DNA from 2 places in the Paenibacillus sp. FSL H8-0175 genome. Region 2 is predicted to be linked to the other one. Evidence: riboswitches for the same ligand, from Rfam matches in the RefSeq annotation. Region 2 holds a riboswitch; the other holds the start of a gene.
What was found. A riboswitch is a leader RNA that binds a small molecule or an ion and turns the genes downstream of it on or off. The one in region 2 is predicted to bind cobalamin.
Positions count from the first base shown of each region.

Region 1: another riboswitch for cobalamin. It lies ahead of metE (5-methyltetrahydropteroyltriglutamate--homocysteine S-methyltransferase); the one in region 2 lies ahead of MHH46_RS02500 (anaerobic ribonucleoside triphosphate reductase).

Region 1 covers NZ_CP150299.1:5,071,654-5,079,388, forward strand. The annotation lists gene MHH46_RS22685 (TVP38/TMEM64 family protein) at 1-225, shown strand, start outside; gene msrA (peptide-methionine (S)-S-oxide reductase MsrA) at 324-1,310, shown strand; gene MHH46_RS22695 (DUF4349 domain-containing protein) at 1,402-2,517, opposite strand; gene MHH46_RS22700 (DUF1540 domain-containing protein) at 2,946-3,098, shown strand; gene metE (5-methyltetrahydropteroyltriglutamate--homocysteine S-methyltransferase) at 3,245-5,548, opposite strand; cobalamin riboswitch at 5,703-5,909, opposite strand; gene MHH46_RS22710 (undecaprenyl-diphosphate phosphatase) at 6,009-6,869, opposite strand; gene MHH46_RS22715 (DedA family protein) at 6,920-7,543, opposite strand; gene MHH46_RS22720 (FtsX-like permease family protein) at 7,561-7,735, opposite strand, start outside.
Region 2 covers NZ_CP150299.1:566,671-574,405, reverse strand. The annotation lists gene MHH46_RS02525 (hypothetical protein) at 210-425, shown strand; gene MHH46_RS02520 (undecaprenyl-diphosphate phosphatase) at 701-1,504, opposite strand; gene MHH46_RS02515 (hypothetical protein) at 2,321-2,488, opposite strand; tRNA gene MHH46_RS02510 (tRNA-Thr) at 2,722-2,793, opposite strand; gene MHH46_RS02505 (MTH1187 family thiamine-binding protein) at 2,887-3,195, opposite strand; cobalamin riboswitch at 3,574-3,809, shown strand; gene MHH46_RS02500 (anaerobic ribonucleoside triphosphate reductase) at 4,051-6,036, shown strand; gene nrdG (anaerobic ribonucleoside-triphosphate reductase activating protein) at 6,033-6,548, shown strand; gene MHH46_RS02490 (ribonucleoside-diphosphate reductase subunit alpha) at 6,604-7,735, shown strand, end outside.

The DNA of each region.
Region 1 (7,735 bases), 2.7 Mb from region 2:
GCAGTTAACATCTATGCCGGAGCAGCCGGACTGCCCTTCTGGGGTTATCTTGCTGCCTCAGCTATTGGAAAAATCCCAGGCATCGCCTTGTATGCCTTCCTTGGGGATCAACTGTTCCAGAACCCAGGTAATGCGATTATAGCCATTATTGTTTATGCCATTGTGCTTATTATAGCCGGACTAAGCTTTCGTTACAGTTCACAGGAAGTAAAAAACACTAGGTAACAGAGAGCTTATTTGGCGGAAGCTGGCAGGCTGTGGTTATTTGCTTTATAATTAGATTGTGATCTATTTAATTGCATTACATGAATGGAGGGATATTAATGAATGAACATCAGACTAACCATATAAATTCCAAGGCGGAAAAAGCAACCTTTGCAGGTGGATGCTTCTGGTGCATGGTCTCGCCGTTCGAGGAATTGCCAGGCATTATTAGTGTCGTCTCCGGCTATACTGGCGGGCATACAGTGAATCCTACCTATGAAGAGGTATGCTCCGAAACTACAGGACATGTTGAAGCCGTACAAATTACGTTCAATCCAGAAATTTTCCCTTATAGCAAGCTGCTTGAGTTATTCTGGCAGCAAATTGACCCAACCGACGCGGGTGGACAATTCCATGATCGCGGCACCTCTTACGGAACGGCTATCTTCACCCATTCTGAAGAGCAGAAGCAACAAGCAGAGGCTTCCAAGGCAGCTTTGCAAGAAAGCGGCCGATTCGCTAGCCCGATTGTTACCCCGATCCTCCCGGCAGCAACCTTCTATCCTGCCGAAGAATATCATCAGGGCTACCATCGTAAGAACCCGGGTCACTACAAACGTTACCGTAAGGGTTCCGGCCGAGAGGATTTTATCGAAACCCACTGGACACATAAAGAAGACAAACTAAGCTTAAAAGAACGTCTGACGCCACTTCAATATGAAGTCACTCAGAATAGCGCTACAGAGTCACCTTTCCGAAATGATTTTTGGGATCACCACGGAGAAGGCATTTATGTAGATATCGTATCTGGTGAAGCATTATTCAGTTCGCAGGATAAATACGATTCCGGTTGTGGCTGGCCCAGCTTTACACGTCCGATTCGCGATTACGCCGTGAAGGAAAAGACGGACCTCAGCCATTTGATGGTTCGCACAGAAGTGCGCAGCAAAGTAGCAGATTCCCATCTAGGTCATGTCTTCGACGATGGTCCAGGGGAAAACGGCCTGCGCTACTGCATTAATTCAGCGGCATTGCGGTTTATACCAAAAGAGGATCTGGAGAAAGAGGGCTATGGCGAGTATCGTGTACTCTTCCAGCCTGCCTAATCTTCGATAAGGCGAAATACTGTGCTGTCTTATAGAAAAGCCTCCAATTCACGGTATACCATGAATTGGAGGCTTTTTAATTCATAGGAGCTTATTCTTTATTCTCGTCCTCGTTAGCTTTCTTATCCTTTATTGAGGTTGTCACCGTTGGCTCTGCTGGTGCAGGGAATATCTCCTTGTTCAGTTCCCGATTTTCCTGCCGTATCCGCTGGGTCTGCTGCTCCCGTCGTGCACGGATATTTTTGCGGGCAAACCAAACGATGACTAAAATAATGCCCGCACCGATTAGAATCGGCAATGCGCCTGCAAGAATTACAAAAATCCACTGAAACATAACAGATAGTGCGTTCAGGCTTCCTTTTAAAGCATCCGATGCCCGTTCCAGCAATGGACCTTGCTCTGCCTTTTCCTTCACGGCTAAGCTCTCATCCGTCTGGTACACTCTAAGCTCTACCGTTGAAAAAGATACGTTCTGATCTATATATCGCATTCTGCCTTTGATCTGCTCAATCGTTTCTTGAATCGAACCAAGCTCGTTTGCAAAGGCGACCAGATCACTTGATTTCGTTGCTTTTTTCATAAACTCTGTGTATTGAGCTTCCATTAACTGCTTTGCCTTTAGACGCGACTCCAGATCAACATACTCCTCCGAGACATCCTGACCTTGAATACTGCGCTGTAGCGATTCGTGTTTTACTTTTTCCAAATTATTCAGAAAAGGAGAGAACCCGGAGGCAGGCACCTTAAGGATAAACGTCCCTCCTTGCTCATATTGCGACATGTTTTCGTTAAACTCTATAATATATCCTTTAGCCATCGTTACCATGTTGCGGATTTCAGTCTGAGCTTTACCGTAATCTTCTACTTCCATAGTCAGATTGGCATGATAGATTAGCTTCTTGTTCAATCCTTCCACGACATCACTGCCCGTGAATCCCGCGTTCCCTTGATCCGTGTTCTCTGATGTCAAACCTTTTTCAACTGGGGCTTCGTTGCCTCCCGCTGCTGTCTCAGCTTCTGCTGAGGTGCTCTTATCCGCTAATGTAGCTTTCGAAGATTGCTCAGTGGTTGCTGCAGCAGAATTACTCGTATTTCCGCCGTCACCAGCTAATTTGTCTGCCGCCGAATTGTTATCACCCGAGCCACAACCTGCCAATACCACCGCAAGAATTAATAAACATAAGTAATGCAGACCCCATTTGCGCATTCTCATTCCTCCAAAAGTGTAGTGGTTATCCCTAGCATTGTAACGTTACGGAATGTCATGTTCTGTACAGATCTCTTCCGTCTCTCATTTCTATAACGCCCCAAAACTTGGAAGGTTGCACTGGAATATGGAATTTCGGTAAATTTCTTTTGGTTTTTCTTGTTGAATACACAAAAAGCCGCATTTCTGCGGCTCTTATTGGACATATTTTTGATGTGGGAGGGTGACCCGAAAGTTAAAGAACTCATTTGCTTACAAACTCATTATTTGGTACAATTACCACGTCTAACCTAGTAAAAAAAGCCAAATACCCTCTATTCATAATGAATGAGGGCGTGACACGGCTTTGTTGAGACAAGCTCCACCTTGCTGAACAGAGCCGTTCATTGAATGATACTATCAATTACTAAAAGGGGAGGTGAACCCTCATGGCAAAAGACGTAGTTTGTGAAGTTAACTCCTGCACCCACTGGGCAGAAGAGAACAAATGCAGCGCTGAATCGATCTTCGTAGCTTTCCACAGCTCCCAAGAACCAAAACGCGCAGAAGAAACAGATTGCAAAACTTTCGAAAGTAAATAAGTAAATGCCTGAAGGGACCCTCCACGGTTCCTTCTTTTTCTTTTTCATTCTAACAAGATTGAGAATTATTATCAAGTAGCTGATTATAAAAAAATAAGTGAACTAAAAAGCCAGGGTAAATTACCCTGGCTCTAATTTATTTATGTCTATTTTGAAGCAATAACCCCTGACTTTTCCCTCGCAATAGCAGCAGCGCTTACCATATTACGTAGTGCATCCTCTGTCTCCTGCCAGCCACGTGTTTTCAGACCGCAATCCGGATTAATCCAGAACTGTTCAGGGTCCAGCACCCGCAGCGCACGATCGATATTCGCCGTCATTTCTTCTACAGCCGGAACCCGCGGGCTATGGATGTCATACACTCCAAGACCGATTCCTTTATCATAGGCCTGCTCCTCAAAGCTGATAATCAGCTCCCCATGGCTACGTGAAGTCTCAATGGAGATTACATCAGCATCCATAGCCGATATGGAATCGATCATGTCATTGAATTCGCTATAGCACATATGCGTATGAATTTGTGTCGTAGCCTTCACATGGTTCGTAGCAACGCGGAACGACTTCACTGCCCAGTTCAGGTAATGCTCACGGTCTTCTGCCTTAAGCGGAAGTCCTTCACGTATAGCCGGCTCATCCACTTGAATCATTTCGATGCCTGCATCTTCTAGCGCTTTTACTTCATGGCGAAGGGCAAGAGCAATTTGATTGGCTACCTCTTCCCGGCTGAGATCATCACGTACAAATGACCAATTGAGGATAGTTACAGGACCCGTCAACATTCCTTTAACCGGAAGCTTCGTCAACGATTGTGCATAGACACTTTCTTTAACAGTCATAGGCTGTATAAATGCAACATCCGCGTAGATCACCGGTGGCTTAACGCAACGGGAACCGTAGGATTGAACCCAGCCATTACTAGTAAACAAGTATCCGTCCAGCTTTTCTCCGAAAAACTCCACCATATCTGTACGCTCGAACTCACCGTGGACCAGAACATCCAGACCTAGCTTTTCTTGGAAGGTAATTGCATCCGCGATCTGCTCACGAACAAATCCATCATAACGCTCCTGATTCCAGACCCCTTTACGCCATTTCAATCTCGCCTGACGCACTTCTACTGTCTGCGGGAAGCTACCAATTGTAGTGGTTGGCAGAAGTGGAAGCTGCCATTTCTCTTGCTGCACCTTTAAGCGTTCAGCAAAAGGCAAACTGCGTTGGTCAGGCAAAGCTGCAAGTGCAAGCACTTGCTCCGCCACATCCTTACGGCCACGCTCAGGTAGTGCGCGGAATGCTGCAATAGCTTCACGACTAGCGGCCAGCGCTGCTTTAGCAGCTTCTCCTTTATCTGCGAGGGCTGCTCCGAGCAAACTAAGCTCTGCAAGCTTCTCATCGGCAAAAGCTAACGCATTCTTAACTGTCGCCTTCAGCTTCAACTCACCTTGAACGGTGACTGGGACATGCAGCAGACTGCAAGAAGGCTGAAGAATAAGACGATCAAGCGGCACATGAACGCTGAGCTTTTCTACCAGTTGCAGCTTAGCGTCTAAATCGGAACGCCAGATGTTCCGTCCATCAATAATTCCGGCACCCAGCCATTTGTCCTTCGGCCAGCCAAGACGTTCGATAGAAGCCAGATTCGCTCCACCATCGTGCACAAAGTCAAGACCCAAGCCTTGAACAGGCAACTCTAGCAGTGCCTCCAACGGTTCAGCAGCTTCGAAATACGTCTGTAAAATAATATTCAAGCCCGGCACGGAGCCGGCAATTTCTGTGTATATCGAGTTAAGCAGTGTTAATTCTTCTTTACTTATGCCTGTAACAATCGCTGGCTCATCGATTTGTACCCAGCTTACCCCTTCTTGCTTCAGTTCCTGTAGCAGTTGAACATAGACTGGAACAAAACGTGCAGCAATCTTGGCGATATCTGCCGCTGCGTAACCTTTGGACAGCTTAAGGAAGGTATACAGACCTAAAAGTACCGGTTTACCTTCAATCCCTGCCTGCGATTTAGCAAAACGATAAGCCGCTAGAGGTTTATTTTCAGTCAGGCGTGGTGTTTGTGTGCCGATCTCTGGAACGATATAGTGATAGTTCGTATTGAACCATTTGGTCATCTCACAGGCAGTAGCCTCAGCATTACCACGGGCCATTGCAAAATAAAGATCAAGCCCGATGTCGCCGCCATCATACGTGTACCGTGGAGGTACAATTCCAAACATAACAGCCGTATCCAACACATGGTCATAAAAAGTAAAATCATTTACCGGAATAAGCTCAATTCCTGCCTCTTGCTGGGTCTTCAAATGCTGCAGCTGAATTGCTGCCATTTCGGAGCGGAATTGCTCCTCATTTATTTTCCCCTGCCAGTAGGCTTCCAGTGTCTTTTTCCACTCGCGGTTCTTTCCGATTCTCGGATATCCAAGATTGCTTACTTTTACTTTATTCGTCATCTCGATACACTCCCTCTTCCATCTCTTATTTCAAACTCCAAAGCTACTTGCTTTCCTATAAAAAAGAGCGCCCTTCCCTAAAAAAGTCAAAGGGAAAGACGCCCATGATATACCCATGGTTAACGTCTAACACCTCCCTATCTTCCGTAGGTGAAGCAGTGCTGTTGAAACAGGCAGGTCTCCTGGCTAGCGGCGTCAACATCTTGAGCAGTCTTCCCAGCAGTAGTAAATTGCCAGTGACCTCTGTTGCTCGAGATTCTTCCGTTACAGTGGCGGGACCGCATCGGCTTCGAACCGAATTTCCCTATTAAGTCTACCGAATTACTATTTTCCGGTCAGCACCTGTCTCCGATATCATTCATCATTTGAGTGTCTTAATCTGATGTCATCATACGTGAAAGCCCCAGCAATCTGCAATAGATTACTGGGGCTTCTGTTATATCGATTCCTTATAACGGACTTAGAAAAATACGAAATATACTACAGCAGCAAGAATTATACGGTATATAGCAAACGGTAAGAGCTTGATACGATTGATCAGTTTTAAGAAGAAACGCATCGATAACAGCGCAAATAGGAAGGCACTAATAAAGCCTGCAATAAAAAACGGCAACGCGTCCATGGTGAAATATTGCCAGTTTTTCATCAGTGACAACAGACTGGCACCTGCCATGATGGGTACTGCCATAATAAACGTAAAATCAGCAGCGGCACGATGGCTCATCCCGAGGAGTACGCCACCAGAAATCGTCGAGCCCGAGCGTGAAAATCCAGGCCATAACGAAAAACACTGTACAAGACCTACACCAAGTGCCTGTTTGTATGTAATCTGATCTACACTCTCAGTTCTGATCTTCTTCGGCCCAAACAGATCGGCAATAATCATTAATATAGCCCCAATCACTAGACCAATTAACACTGTTGATGTAGAGAATAAATGCTCATCAATATAATCATTAAACAGAACACCTAACACACCTGCAGGCACTAACCCTACCAGAACCTGAGTCAGCTTGAGGTGCCCGCCCTGCTCCAACTTCGGTAGCTCCTCTGTTACAGGATCCAACTGCTTACGGCTGAAACGCTTTAAACCCAACAGATCAATGAACCGATTTCTAAAAATCACAACAACCGCTAATATTGAACCCAGTTGAATAACTACTTTGAAGGTATTTGCCGTATATTGTCCAAATAACTCCTGTGATTTCAGCCACATATCATCAACAATAATCATATGACCCGTGGAGGATACTGGAGCAAATTCGGTTAAACCTTCAACAAGCCCCAAAATAATGGCTTTAATAATCGTTAATAGCTCCATGTGTTTCCCTCCTTTTTAATAGTCATTTCTATTATCAGTCCACTACCCGCTTAGCCCTCAGTGTTCATTCTCCGGCTGCGTTTGCGGAAGTACAGAAACCCAAGGATAACTAATCCGCCAGCAATTAGTACATAGACTACATTGGAGTACACATCCATGTACATGGCAATGTCTTCCCAGGATTCGCCCAATGCCGCGCCAATAAGCACAAGCAGCAAATTCCATCCCAATGTGCCAATCGTTGTGAAGATCATAAATACTCCAAATTTCATGCCCGACATTCCCGCCGGAATCGAAATCAGACTGCGGACCAGCGGAACCATCCGACAAAACAATACAGTCCAATAGCCATATTTATCAAACCAGGCGTCAGCCTTGTGGATATCTTTTTTAGTGACGCGAATTAGGCCCCCCCAGCGTTCAACCAGCTTCTCTAACCGGCTCACATCCAATAATCGGCCAATATAATAGAGAATTACTGCACCCAGTAGTGATCCAGCCGTGGCAGCAATGATTACACCAGGGATCGTTAAGCTCGTCGTAGTGGTCATAAATCCTCCAAAGGGCAGGATCACTTCTGAAGGAATTGGTGGAAATATATTTTCAAAGGCCAGCATCAGAAAAATACCGAAGTAACCAAACTGCTCCATAAAATCTGTAATCCATGCTTGCATCTTGTTACCCCCATTTCTCATATCAAGTTCTTCTTCAGGTTGCGTAAATAGCGGCTGCGAATAAAAAAGAAGTATAGTCCTTGAACAGCCAAATATCCGAGTAACACCGCGCCTGTCTCCGTTGCGATAGATAAGTAGAACAACCGTTGAAGCGCAATAAAGGCAAACACACTGTGTAAAATAGCTATTCCG
Region 2 (7,735 bases):
AAAGTGACCCCACCAACTTCCGGCAGGGTCTAGATCTATATTATAAGGGGGTTATGTAATTACTATAATCCTCTTAGCTTAAATAAGTATGAAGCCCGTCTAAAGATTTGCTGAATTTTTATTATTTTTATCGAAACCGATCAAACAAGGTAACGTATCAATCTTAATTTCCAAATTACTATATATACAAAATGAAGGTGTGTATAAAGATGAAAATATTCAGTCTATTGCTTGTAGCATTGTCTTCCATTGGAGTAGTTGCCACATTCGGATTTTCAACATTCAGCTTAATCACAGGAATTATAGGAGGGCTTATTGCAGCATTTGCAATTTCAGGCTACTTGCAGTCTGTCAGACGTGATTACCCAAATGAGAGCTATGAGAACAAACATGTTAAGTATCAGTCGAACTATAATACTTGGTAAGCAAAATCCCCACCTTAAACTGGTGGGGATTTTCATATTCCCAAACACTTGTATAATCACTTTGTGATATTAATGGTAGAAGAAACAAACGAGGGATAATGGCTAGCTGTAGAAGTGCTTACACCGAAAATTCATTCCTTAGTTCATAGACTACTTGAGCTTTGTCTTGTTTGGTGATTTCCCCTTGTTTTAACCTCTAGTTAAATCTGTGCAGGATATGATGTATAGCCTTTTTAAAAGCTTCTTTCCCATGATGTTCATATTGACTAATCCAATTACTGTATGACAATTAAATAGAAGAGAGCTGCTAAAACAAACCGGTATAGAGCAAACCACTCCAATCGAAGTCTCTTAATCAGTTTGATGAACGTCACTACTGCAATCATTGCCACAAGAAAGGATGTCGCAAAGCCAATTAACATTAGAAGCAAATCGTCAGAACTCAGCAAATCACGACTATCGTACAAATCCAACAAGCTTGCACCAAACATAACAGGCACAGAAATAAGGAATGTAAAATCTGCAGCGGCTTTTTGGCTAGTGCCAAGCAACAGGCCACCTGAAATCGTCGAACCTGATCTCGAAAATCCCGGCCATAACGCCAAGCATTGAAACAGACCAATTCCGAAAGCCTGTTTATAATTAATCCCATCGATAGTATCAGCGGTTTCAGTCCGCCTATTCCGCGCTGCAATGATCATCAACACGCCACCAACAACTAGACCTATCAAAACAGGGGTTGGGCCAAATAATTGGCTTTTTATTGTGTCCTTGAAGAGAAGATATAGGGTTAATGCTGGTAACATAGCCAAAATCATATGAATGACATTTAATCCTTTGCTTTTGGAAAAATCCATTCTAATCATATTAACCCCAATCTCCAAATACCTTCTCCAATAAAGAATTAAAACTGCCATCACTGCACCCAACTGAATAACAATTTTAAAAGTTATTGCAGCATCTCCCTCAAAGCTAAGCAAATCGCCTGCTAGAATAAGATGTCCAGTAGATGATACTGGTAAAAATTCAGTTAAGCCCTCTATTATGCCAAGTATTATTGCTTTAATTACATCAGTCATCAGTGCATTGTCCCCTTTCGGAAATAAAATCATTTAATTTCCAGTATAAGGGAGACAAGTAAACTTCCCCATCGATTAACCTAACAATATTCAATTCAGAATGACATAATTGTCACATTGCTCATTATTCCAGTCTTAAGTAACTCCTTTATTAAACTATCCTTTCCCGTTAGCATAACAACAGTATCAAACATTAAATTCAACCTGTATCAATAAAAAATCCGTTAACCTTCTGAACTTGCTGCCCGTTATTTGGATAATCAATTTCAGAGCATGCAGCAGATATGAACACCGAAACGTAACTTCCATTTGATCATTCTGCAGCCGCGTGCGTGGAGCCTCAATGACCATCATGATTCCAAAGCGCTGAGAAACCACACAGAACCGCCACCCCGACCAAGAATTGGGGGTCCTTTTTTTGGCAAAACACAAAATATTAAGTATAATGTTATTGTCGAAACGCTAAGGCGTCTGTACAGGATGGCTACCTGGCACTGATGATGGCAGGCCAAGCGCTTTATAAAGTTTTCTTTATGTGTATTTATACTTTAGGAGCGTGGTTATCTATGAAAATTAATATTACCGCACATTTTAACATTGATATTACTTTATCTCTTCATCTGTTAGCCGTAGCCAGTCTTGCTTATGAACTCAGTTCACTGACGAGCTCGTGAAATTCGAGCGAAAAGTATCTGTACTAAGACACCTTGTGGTGTCTTTTTTATTTTTATAGTAATTACCATCTAACCGATCTGCCCCCGCAAGAGAAAAGCAGCTTATGCTGCACCTCCGCCACATCCTTCATTCTGATTGCTGTCAGCTTGCGACACGCCTTCCATCTGCTCGACAGTGACCACTAGTCATACCGTTTTCATTACCGATTTCGCGCCATGTCTTATCTTCCTTGATACGTTTCTCCAGAAGAACAGGGAACAGCAGGGGCTGTCCATCATATTCGACTTCAGGAAAGATTAGGCCATTCATCAATAAATATCACTCTGGATACTTATTCACATGTTCTCCCCAATCTGCAGGAAGCGGTGCCCCGATGTATCGGAGATTCTATTCTAGGAACCCGAAAAGAAGTGGAGAAAATTGACGAGACACCCACTTTAATCGACTAAAGGTTAGAAGAATGTTAGAAGTTGATGCTTGTACAAAAAAAAGGCGCAGTTCCAAAAACCCGGGAACACGCGCCACTATCGACTTTGTAAGGATGCTGGTGAAGGGAATTGAACCCCCGGCCTACGCATTACGAGTGCGTTGCTCTACCCCTGAGCTACACCAGCTTAACGCTGTTTTTCTGTCAAACAAAAAATATTATACAACTTTCAGCCAGAAACGCAAGCCTATTTCTCCCTGTTTTCCGCCCTCCTAAACTGCTAATCCACCTGTAGCTTACGCTCCACAGACTCTAACTTTCCACGGCTAGTAGAGGGTTTATCGCGGCGGTCGTCTATTTTAAGTGAAGTAGAGACACGTTCTGCACCTGCGGCAAAAGGAGACTCATGCAAAGCTTCTACCGCGGCAAAAATGCGTTGCAGAGGCCCTTCGATGATCGTACCCATAGACGTAAGTTCATAAGTAATCCCTTCTACTGTCTTCAGCACCCGCTGCATATCCGCAACATAGCTGCTAAGACTGGTACTGCCTGTTCCAATTGGAATAACTGTAACTTCAGCGATAGGCATGAGAATACCTCCTCGAAATTTTATAGTAGCTGTCTCCTTCCATTGTAACAATTCCACCGCTCTGTCACAAACTAAGCAAGATTATCCTCCCTTATCTCTTCTATTTCTTCTGATTACTCCAAAATATGACTTTGGGCTAAGAGTATTTTCTCATGAGCAAATTCTAGGGTCATCTGCACTATATTTATGGACTCTTTGTGGCATCTTTTCGGACAATTTATGAATCATTTCGCATCTCCCTGTGGATCAATTGTGGATTACTTATAGACAGCCTGTGGATCATTTGTGGAGTACTTTTGAAGAACCCGCTCCCCGCGCGGGTTTTCTAAAAAACTGTTTACAAACACAACATCTTGGGTTATTTTTATCTAACGACAACAAAATATAGTGGAGACAGGCGCTTTGATCCTTAACCGGATTTAGAGCTTAATAGGGAAGCGCGGTGAGAATCCGCTGCGGTCCCGCCACTGTAACCGGATGGCCTTCTTAAGCTTCTGGGAAGCTTGAGAATCCACATCTCCCGGCAAATGCCACTGAGGGTTAGGAACACCCTTGGGAAGGCGCCGAGAGATCCCACGGAAGCCAGGAGACCTACCTGTTTCGACGACACCAACTATTGATGCCTGCGAGGAACAGGGATGGTGTCCGCATGCGGTCATCTACGTAGAGACCTCTGCAAATATCCGTGTGGATATTTACATAACGCATCGGGCATTTTCTGCCATCCTCGGGTAGGGGATGCTTTTTTTATGTAATCTGAACAAATATACGACTGCTTATAGCAGTCCAACTTCTTATGGATATATGGATTTGATGATAGATGTTTTTCTTTTATACTGAGAGGAGAGCTGTACAATGACGTTGTTGGAGAGACAATTTAATGGAGTAGAAAATGCACGGGAAGTTCTTTTAGAAGAGCTCATTGATTTAGGCCGGGATATTATCGACAGTCGGGATATGGACCTATTGCGCGAGAATGCCAATTTGAATGGAGAGAGTTTCTCCGGTAAAATGAGCAAGTTCGGCAGTGAATATTCAAAATGGTACGCCCGCAATTTTACGATGCCGCCACAGCTAGTGCAGGCTATTGATGACAATGTCGTCTATGTGCATGATCTGGATCAATACGCGATTGGAACGACGAACTGTATTTTCATCCCGTTTGATAAACTTCTCCGTGAAGGTTTCAATACCGGCAACGGCAGCGTTCGTCCTCCGAACTCAATAATGACAGCTATGTCTCTGGTAGCGATTATTTTCCAATCCCAGCAAAATGCTCAATATGGTGGTGTATCCGCCAATAAACTCGACTATGATCTGGCACCTTATGTAACCAAATCCTTCGCCAAGCTGTTCCGCAAGGGTCTGGATTATTTTGAAGAAGGACAAGCTGATGAATCTTTGGGCGAGATTACGATGAGCCGGACCGATCTGGCGGAGTTATATCCAAGGGCGTTCCGTTTTGCACTAAAGGAAACCGAAATCGAAACTCTGCAAGCGGCTGAAAGTATGGTACATAATCTGAATACCATGTCCAGCCGATCCGGTGGACAAATACCGTTTACCAGCATCAACTACGGTACTTGTACTTCACCAGAAGGTCAGCTTGTGATCAGTTCTCTGCTAACCGCAACTATGAACGGACTTGGCAGCGGAGAAACACCAGTGTTCCCGATTCAAATCTTCAAATGCAAGCAAGGAATCAATCAACAGCAAGGCGATCCTAACTATGAACTGTTCCTAAAAGCAGCTGAATGTTCTGCGCGCAGACTATATCCAAACTTCGCTAATCTGGACGCTCCGCTCAACTTGCAGTATTATGATTCAAGTGATCCTGATACGGAGTTCGCTACAATGGGCTGCCGAACCCGAGTGCTCGGTGACCGTTTTGGGCGTAATCATTGCTCTGGGAAGGGCAACCTTTCCTTTAATACACTAAATCTGGTTCGGCTAGGTCTGGCACACGGCACAGTAACAGGCAGACGTACCGTCGCAGACGAAGCTGGCTTCTATGAAGATCTAAATCATTATATGGATATTGCGCTGGAAGGACTTCTCCATCGCTTCCACATCCAAACCGCACAAAAAGCTAAAGCTTCCGATTTCATGATGCGAGAAGGCGTTTGGGAAGGCGGCGAACATCTTGCACCCGATGACACTGTAGGCGATCTGCTGAAGCATGGCAGTCTGTCTCTTGGCTTCATCGGTATGGCGGAATGTATGAAAGCTATGTACGGCAAACACCATGGCGAGGATATGGAAGTTCATGCCAAGGCGCTGGCTATCGTGCGTCATATGCGGGACTATTGCGATCGGAAAAGTGAGGAACTGGATCTTAACATCACCCTGTTCGCTACTCCAGCAGAAGGTTTGTCCGGTAAATTCACCAAAGTTGACCGCAAGGTACTGGGTTCCATTCCGGGCGTAACCGACCGTGAATATTATACGAACTCTTTTCACATCCCTGTATACTTCGATCTGGGTGCTGCTCAGAAGATCAGCTTGGAAGCTCCTTTCCATGAATACTGCAATGCCGGGGCTATTTCTTATGTCGAATTAAACGGCAATGCCCGCAACAACCCATCGGCTTTTATCAAAATCATTAAATATGCGCTCGAACAACAGGTCAGTTATTTCAGCATTAACCATCCGATTGACCGCTGCTCCAGCTGTGGATACGAAGGCGTAATTGGGACAAACTGTCCTTCCTGCAACGCAAATGAGAATGACGTGCACATCCGCCGTTTGCGCAGAGTTACAGGTTATTTAACCGGCGACTATCAGACCCGCTTTAATGCCGCCAAACAAGCTGAAGTTCGGGATCGCGTTAAGCATCTATGAATATTTGCGGTTACTATCCGGAGTCGATTAACGAGGGAGAGGGCATGCGGGCCGTCCTCTTTCTCAGCGGCTGCCGCCATCGTTGCCCGGGATGTTTTAATCCCGAGACATGGAACTTTAAATATGGAGAAGTCTTCACCTTAGAACGACAACATGAAATCATCGCAGAAATCGCCGCTAACCCTTTGCTGGATGGTCTGACACTGGCAGGCGGCGATCCTTTTTTCTCAGCAGAAGAGTTGCTGGGGTTCATTCATGAGCTTCGCACTGTACTGCCAGGGTTCTCAATCTGGATTTACAGTGGTTATACGTACGAAGAACTTACAGCCCTTCCCGGTACGCCGGAGTGGAATCTACTTAAACAGTGTCAGGTGTTAATAGATGGAAGATTTGTAGAAGAACTGAAAGATACTACGCTTCTCTACCGGGGAAGCTCCAACCAACGCATTATCGACATTCCGGCCAGCATGAACGGCTCGGAGGTCTTTCTGTGGCAGCCTGCTGCGCTATAATATATCAATTTTTGATATTGAAAATTAATTTGAAATAAGAAGGGATGAACTAACCATGCCGCAATTCGTAGTAAAACCGGATAATCGCCAACTGGCTTTTGATGAGAACCGTCTTTCCGTCTACGCTGACCGTATTCTGGAAGGTCTCGATCAACTAAATAAAGAAACTTTGCTGCGTGGAGTGAATTCCAAACTGCGTCGTGACTCGGTAAGCGGAGAAGAAATCAGCAACGCCTTCACCATGAGCGCTCTAGAGCTTGTAACAAAAGAAGAGCCTAACTGGAAGTTCGCAGCTGCCCGCGCCCTTCTGACTACCCTTTATAAAAAAGCTGCCGTCCATCGCCGCTACAAAGCTTATCCAGAAGAGCCTTACGGTGAATTGTATCCACTAATTACGGATCTCGTGAAAAAAGGAATCTATCGCGAAGAACTTCTAAGTCATTACACCAAAGAACAAATTATCGAACTAGGCGGGTGTATCGATTATACACGCGACCTTTTGTTTGACTATATCGGTCTGCTTACGCTATCCGACCGTTATTTGGCGCATGATTTTGACGGCCGTGTAATGGAGCTTCCACAAGAACGTTATATGATTATTGCTATGTACCTGATGCACCGTGAGCCAGCTGAGAAACGTCTTGAGCTTGTAAAAGAAGCTTATTGGGCTATGAGCAACATCTATATGACTGCTGCTACACCTACAATGTCCAATGCCGGCAAAAAGGTCGCTGGACAACTATCCAGCTGCTTTATTGATACTGTAGACGATTCCCTAGAGGGTATCTTTGACTCCAATACAGACGTAGCACGTCTAAGCAAAATGGGTGGCGGCATCGGCGTTTACCTCGGAAAAGTACGAGCACGTGGTTCGGATATCCGTGGCCACAAGAACACAAGCTCCGGCGTAATCCCTTGGATTCGCCAGTTGAACAATACAGCAGTCAGTGTAGACCAGTTGGGCACACGTAAAGGTGCTGTAGCTGTTTATCTTGATGTATTCCATAAAGATATTCTCGCTTTCCTCGATCTTAAGCTGAACAACGGTGACGAGCGCATGCGTGCACATGACGTGTTCCATGGCGTCTCCCTACCTGACCTGTTCATGGAAGCTGTAGAATCGCGCAGCCATTGGAACCTCTTCTGCCCTCATGAGGTGAAAAAGGTCATGGGCTGGACAGATAAAA